2 regions of the Virgibacillus sp. L01 genome follow, and region 2 is predicted to be linked to the other one. Evidence: a T-box and tRNA genes for the amino acid it is inferred to sense, from the RefSeq annotation. Region 2 holds a T-box; the other holds one or more tRNA genes.
The links. The T-box of region 2 lies ahead of ileS (isoleucine--tRNA ligase). A T-box ahead of a tRNA ligase gene usually reads a tRNA of that ligase, here a tRNA-Ile.
Positions count from the first base shown of each region.

Region 1 (3,419 bases), on a different contig from region 2:
CTGTCGGGTTGGTTAATGCCGGATTTATGACATTAAGGCAGGCTATTGGCGTTATTATGGGTGCTAACATAGGTACTACTGTAACTGCCTTTATTATAGGTATCGACCTAGAAGCCTATGCATTGCCAATTATAGCCGTTGGTTGTTTTCTGCTATTTTTCTTTAAAAATCAAAAGGTTCAAAATGTGGGTCAAGCCATTTTTGGTTTTGGAGCGTTATTTTTAGGTTTGAGGTTCATGGGTGATGCGATGTCACCGTTGGAAGGCCTTCAGACATTTAAGGATTTAACCTTAAGTATGAGTGAAAACCCTATTTTAGGTGTTGTTATTGGTACGCTATTTACTGTCGTTGTACAAAGTTCCAGTGCTACAATCGGCATCCTGCAAGGTTTATTTTCTGAAGGTGCAATAGGGTTGAAAGCGGCAGTACCAGTCCTGTTTGGTGATAACATTGGGACTACCATAACGGCTGTTTTTGCATCGTTTGGAACCAGTATCGCTGCTAAACGTGCAGCATTTGTACATGTTATATTTAACCTGGTAGGGACAACCGTATTTCTAATTCTATTGGGAGCATTCACACAATATGTCTTATATTTACAATCAAGCCTGAATTTAAATCCAGAAATGACAATTGCCTTTGCACATGGTAGCTTTAACCTGGCAAATACGCTAGTTCAATTTCCATTTATTGCTGGTTTAGCATGGCTTGTAACTAAAATTATTCCAGGGGAAGATACCATTGTTGAGTACAAGCCAAAACATTTAGATCCTATATTTATCCAACAATCATCTTCATTAGCTCTGGACCAAGCTAAAGCAGAAGTCATCCACATGGGTGAATATGCTTACAAGGGTCTTGAGGAAACAAATTTATATTTAACAACACAAAATCAGAAACATTCAGAAATGGCAATGCAGTTAGAAGGAGCATTAAATAATTTAGATCGCAGAATAACGGATTATTTAGTTGAAATATCTGGGGAGTCCATGTCTGAATTGGAAAGCGCAACGCACACCGCATTAATTGATTCTGTACGTGATATTGAACGAGTTGGTGATCATTTTGAAAATATAATTGAATTAATTGACTATAAAATATCAAATAAAGTTCATCTAACGGAGCAAGCGGAAGAAGATTTAAATAATATGTTTGATTTAACCATTTTAACAATTAAACAAGCAGTGGAAGCACTTGATAAAATGGATCGTGAAGAGGCACTAGCGGTAGTTCAAAAAGAGGATCAGATTGACAAAATGGAAAGAACTTATCGCAAAAAGCATATTATTCGTATGAATGAGGGCTTATGCAGTGGCTCAGCTGGTATCGTATTTGTCGATATAATCAGTAACCTTGAACGAATTGGTGATCACGCAGTAAATATTGCTGAGGAAGTATTAGGAGAGTAATATTATAGTTGAAGAGGCTCAAGTATAACTAAAAAACTCTACTTTAAAGACATAATAACAAGATAGGTTGTTTAGTACGTTCATTATCAATGACTGATTCTAACCAAAAATCCGAACTAATTCGAATTCTATTTCAAGAATTTTGAATCATAGTTCGGATTTTACTTTTACTAAATACATTTGTTTGTCCCAGTCTCTTTATTTTTTATTGAAAACCTCTTAATAAAATGCTATAGTGTTTATTGGTGCTTCTAATAGATGCTTGTACAAAAGATTTGATTCATGAATAAAAATTATTGCTTAAGTTATTGACAGATTCTGTCGTACATGGTAAATTATATTTCGTCGCTAATAAATTGTAAAACTCGACGAGCACAAAAAATAAGGTTGTAATACCTTGATCATACTTAAGATTATTCCACAGTAGCTGACCGCAAACATCACTGAAAAAGCTACCAAGTGCAGGTCTGCGAGGAGTGGAACTTCACGAATAATCATCTAACACGACGAGCACAAAAAATAAGGTTGTAATACCTTGATCAATACTTAAGATTATTCCACAGTAGCTCAGCGGTAGAGCAATCGGCTGTTAACCGATCGGTCGTAGGTTCGATTCCTACCTGTGGAGCCATATGGCGGTGTAGCTCAGCTGGCGAGAGCGTACGGTTCATACCCGTGAGGTCGGGGGTTCGATCCCCTCCGCCGCTACCAATAAAACTATTACGGCGATCGTGGTGAAGTGGTTAACACACCGGATTGTGGTTCCGGCATGCGTGGGTTCGAAACCCATCGATCGCCCCATTAAAAATAATAGAAGGACCCTTAGCTCAGCTGGTTAGAGCTATCGGCTCATAACCGATCGGTCGCAGGTTCGAGTCCTGCAGGGTCCACCACTAAAACTCGGAGGAATACCCAAGTCTGGCTGAAGGGATCGGTCTTGAAAACCGACAGGGGTGTCAAAGCCCGCGGGGGTTCGAATCCCTCTTCCTCCTCCATACATACTTACAAAATGTTTTAAAAGTTATCTAATATGAGATGGAAGCATTACAAGTTTCTGCGGAGTGCAACATTACCGAAAAAACGTATAATACACAATGACAATTGATTAATTCTACAATCTCATACGGCTCTGTAGCTCAGTCGGTAGAGCAAAGGACTGAAAATCCTTGTGTCGGCGGTTCGATTCCGTCCGGAGCCATCTCTAAACAAGCAAATCGCTTGTTTTTTTGTTTCTGAAAATATGTTTCACATTTAATAATTCGGGAACATAGTAAGTGTGGATGATTTTCACTATCCACATGTAAAAATATGCATATAATTTGCATGTGTGTGATAGCTTTGATAATCTTGAATTTAAAGGGTGAATATTCAAACCTTTTAATAACATTTATTATTAAGGGAGGAAATTAATAATGGCAAAATTTGAACTACCAGAACTACCTTATGCATACGATGCTTTAGAACCAACAATCGATAAAGAAACGATGAACATTCACCATACGAAGCATCACAATACTTATGTTACAAAATTAAACGGTGCATTAGATGGACACGCAGACCTTCAGGACAAATCAATTGAAGACCTTGTGAGCAATCTTGATGCGGTACCTGAAAATATCCGCACCGCTGTACGAAACAATGGCGGAGGTCATGCAAACCATAGCTTATTCTGGAAAGTTATGTCACCTAATGGTGGCGGCGAGCCTTCTGGAGAATTAGCTGATAAATTAAAAGCTAAATTTGGCAGCTTTGATAAGTTTAAAGAAGAATTTGAAACAGCTGCAAAAGGTCGTTTCGGTTCTGGTTGGGCATGGCTAGTAGTAAACAATGGTGAGCTTGAAGTAACTAGCACTCCAAACCAGGATAATCCATTATCAGAAGGTAAAACACCAATTTTGGGTCTTGATGTTTGGGAGCATGCTTATTACCTTAAATATCAAAACAAGCGCCCAGACTATGCAGCAGCTTTCTGGAATGTAGTAAACTGGGATGAAGTAGCTAAAAATTATA
Region 1 is NZ_JBQQCP010000004.1:102,302-105,720, forward strand. It holds gene ACTWQM_RS09250 (Na/Pi cotransporter family protein) at 1-1,409, shown strand, start outside; tRNA gene ACTWQM_RS09255 (tRNA-Asn) at 1,966-2,040, shown strand; tRNA gene ACTWQM_RS09260 (tRNA-Met) at 2,044-2,120, shown strand; tRNA gene ACTWQM_RS09265 (tRNA-His) at 2,135-2,210, shown strand; tRNA gene ACTWQM_RS09270 (tRNA-Ile) at 2,226-2,302, shown strand; tRNA gene ACTWQM_RS09275 (tRNA-Ser) at 2,312-2,404, shown strand; tRNA gene ACTWQM_RS09280 (tRNA-Phe) at 2,535-2,607, shown strand; gene ACTWQM_RS09285 (superoxide dismutase) at 2,822-3,419, shown strand, end outside.
Region 1: it encodes a tRNA-Ile, which carries the amino acid that the T-box ahead of ileS (isoleucine--tRNA ligase) is inferred to sense. The anticodon was not compared.

Region 2 (3,419 bases):
TTTATTGATAATGTGTTGTCCTGGATAGATCAAGTTGAGAAAACATTTCAGCACAAGGTAACCGATTTTCTTGATCCGCGCGAACAACAGATTGTTGCTATGCTAATAGGGACGAGCCATGAAGAACTTAAGCTTTATCAGAATGGCGGGAGTGAATTTGCAGAGAGAAAACGTGCAATTATTGCTCCCCTATATGAAGAAGTAACCGATGAGTCATATCAGCTCACGCTAATGCAAGCTTCTTATCATGAAAAATTTGTAACAATAACCCACGGAGATGTCATGGGGGCATTTTTATCTTTAGGCATTAAGCGAAAAAAACTCGGCGATATACTCGTTGAGAATGGAACAATTCAAATTGTATTGGCAGATGAGATAGCTGCATATGTATTTGCAAATCTTACAGCAATTAAAAAAGCAACTATCAAACTTTCAGAGGAACCATTGTCGTCAATTATAAAAAAGAAAGCAGAGTGGATTGAATCAGATCAGACCGTTTCATCATTACGATTAGATGCAGTTTTAAAAGCAATTTACAATATTTCCAGAAAAGATGCATCTGAATATATTGCAAAACGGTATGTGAAAGTTAATTTCAGAGTTGTTGATGATGGAAAGTTTTTGCTAACTGAAGGAGACATGCTTTCATTGAGAGGTAAAGGTAGAAGTAAGCTAATTAGCATTAATGGGATTACTAAAAAAGATAGACACAGAATTACTACTGCTATTTTAAAATAATTTCGGATTATTTAAAGGATAATTGTAGTTTATGTCGAATAAAGACGTAATATAGGAATTTATTTTATTACTAATAATTGGGTTAAAAATTTTAAGGAGGTGGCCTTTGTGTCATTAACACCATTAGATATTCACAATAAAGAGTTTACAAGAAGTTTTCGTGGATATGATGAAGATGAGGTCAATGAATTTCTGGATCAGGTAATAAAAGACTATGAGATGGCAATTCGTGAAAAAAAAGAATTAACAGAGAAAGTCGAACAGTTGAATGAAAAACTGGGTCATTTTACCAACATTGAGACAACTTTAAATAAATCCATTTTGATTGCTCAGGAAACAGCAGAAGAAGTTAAAGGGAATGCAACGAAGGAATCAAAGTTAATCATTAAAGAAGCTGAGAAAAATGCTGACCGAATTATTAATGAAGCGTTAAATAAATCCCGCCGTATTTCAATGGATGTTGAGGAGTTGAAAAAGCAAGCAAAAGTATTCCGGACACGTTTAAAGATGCTTGTTGAAGCTCAATTAGAGATGATTGGTACCGATGACTGGGAAGAATTGTTTGATGCAGAATTTAGCGGAGAGCTTGAAGCGGCTGCTGATAACGAATCATAAGCCTTGACGTTTTATGGAATTTTACATATAATTCATTATACACAAATGTTATATGCAAATGAAAACTACGATGATAGAGACAGTATGAATGTAATTTGCTGTTAAGCGAGTCGGGAAATGGTGCAAGCCTGATACAGTAATACTTCAGAAAATCACTCTTGAGTATCCATTTTGAATGAATACAGTAGAAATGGGCGTCAGTTCACGTTACGAATATCGAGTGAATTTAAAATGCGATTATTTTAAATTTATAAGGGTGGTACCGCGAGTCTTCTCGTCCCTTTTGGGGATGTCTGAAGGCTTTTTTTAATTTAATTTAACTATAACTAGAATGTATAGGAGGATGAACAAGTGGAGTATAAAGATACATTGCTAATGCCAAAAACAGAATTCCCAATGCGCGGCAATTTGCCGAATAAAGAACCGCAGCGCCAACAGACGTGGGATGATAAAAAACTTTATGAAAAAGTACAAAAAAGAACAGAAGGACGCCCATCATTTATTTTGCATGATGGTCCTCCATACGCAAATGGTGATTTGCATATTGGTCACGCACTAAATAAAATATTAAAGGATTTTATTACACGCTACAAATCAATGACTGGATATCATGCTCCATATGTGCCTGGCTGGGATACACATGGACTTCCTATTGAGACTGCACTGACAAAAAAGAAAAAAATCAAGCGTAAGGAAATGAGTATTGCTGATTTCAGACAAAAATGTGCGGAATACGCAATGGGGCAACTTGATAATCAACGTACACAATTTAAACAATTAGGTGTACGGGGTGATTGGGATAACCCGTATATCACGCTTACTAAAGATTATGAGGCAGCACAAATCAGAGTTTTCGGTGATATGGCTAAAAAAGGGTATATTTATAAAGGACTTAAACCTGTGTATTGGTCACCATCATCAGAATCAGCATTAGCTGAAGCAGAGATTGAATATCATGATAAACGTTCACCATCCATTTATGTCTCATTTGATGTAACAGATGGAAAAGGCGTACTTGATGCTGGAGATAAATTCATCATTTGGACTACTACACCCTGGACTATTCCGGCCAATCTTGGAATTAGTTTACATCCAGATCTTGAGTACTCTGCTGTTGCCGTTAATAATGAAAAATATATTATTGCTTCCGATTTAGTAGAAACGGTCACCGAAGAATTGGAATGGGAAAATCCAGAGGTAGTTAACACATTTAAAGGCGAGAAAGCAGATAAAGTTGTTACAAAGCACCCATTTTATGAACGTGATTCACTTGTCATGCTTGGTGACCATGTTACTACAGATGCAGGAACTGGTTGTGTCCACACAGCTCCAGGTCATGGTGAAGATGACTTTTATGTATCGAGGTCTTATGGACTGGATGCTCTGTCTCCAGTTGATGATAAAGGTGTTTTCACCATTGAGGCTCCAGGGTTTGAAGGATTATTCTATGATCAGGCGAACAAGCCGATTACGGAAAAGCTTGAGGAAGCTGGCGCACTGTTGAAGCTGACATTTATTACGCATTCGTACCCACATGACTGGCGTACGAAAAAGCCAACAATCTTCCGTGCTACTTCACAATGGTTTGCATCTATAAAGGATTTCCGACAAAATATTTTGGAAGAAATCAATCGAATTAATTGGTATCCGTCATGGGGTGAAACACGGCTTCATAACATGGTTCGTGACCGTGAAGACTGGTGTATTTCACGCCAACGTACCTGGGGTGTTCCAATTCCAGTATTTTACGGGGAGGATAACACACCAATTATTACCGATGAAACGATTGAACATGTTTCACACGTATTTGCTGAACATGGGTCTAACGTTTGGTTTGAGTGGGAAGCAAAAGACTTATTGCCAGAGGGATACACTTCAGAACATAGTCCAAATGGTAAGTTTACCAAGGAAACTGATATTATGGATGTATGGTTTGATTCAGGCTCATCTCATGAGGCAGTTCTTGTGGGGCGTGAAGATCACCGTCGGCCGGCAGATGTTTATCTGGAAGGAAGCGACCAATATCGTGGCTGGTTCAACTCATCACTATCAACTTCTGTTGCGGT
Region 2 is NZ_JBQQCP010000003.1:88,855-92,273, forward strand. It holds gene ACTWQM_RS07485 (YlmH family RNA-binding protein) at 1-738, shown strand, start outside; gene ACTWQM_RS07490 (DivIVA domain-containing protein) at 847-1,353, shown strand; T-box leader at 1,415-1,638, shown strand; gene ileS (isoleucine--tRNA ligase) at 1,705-3,419, shown strand, end outside.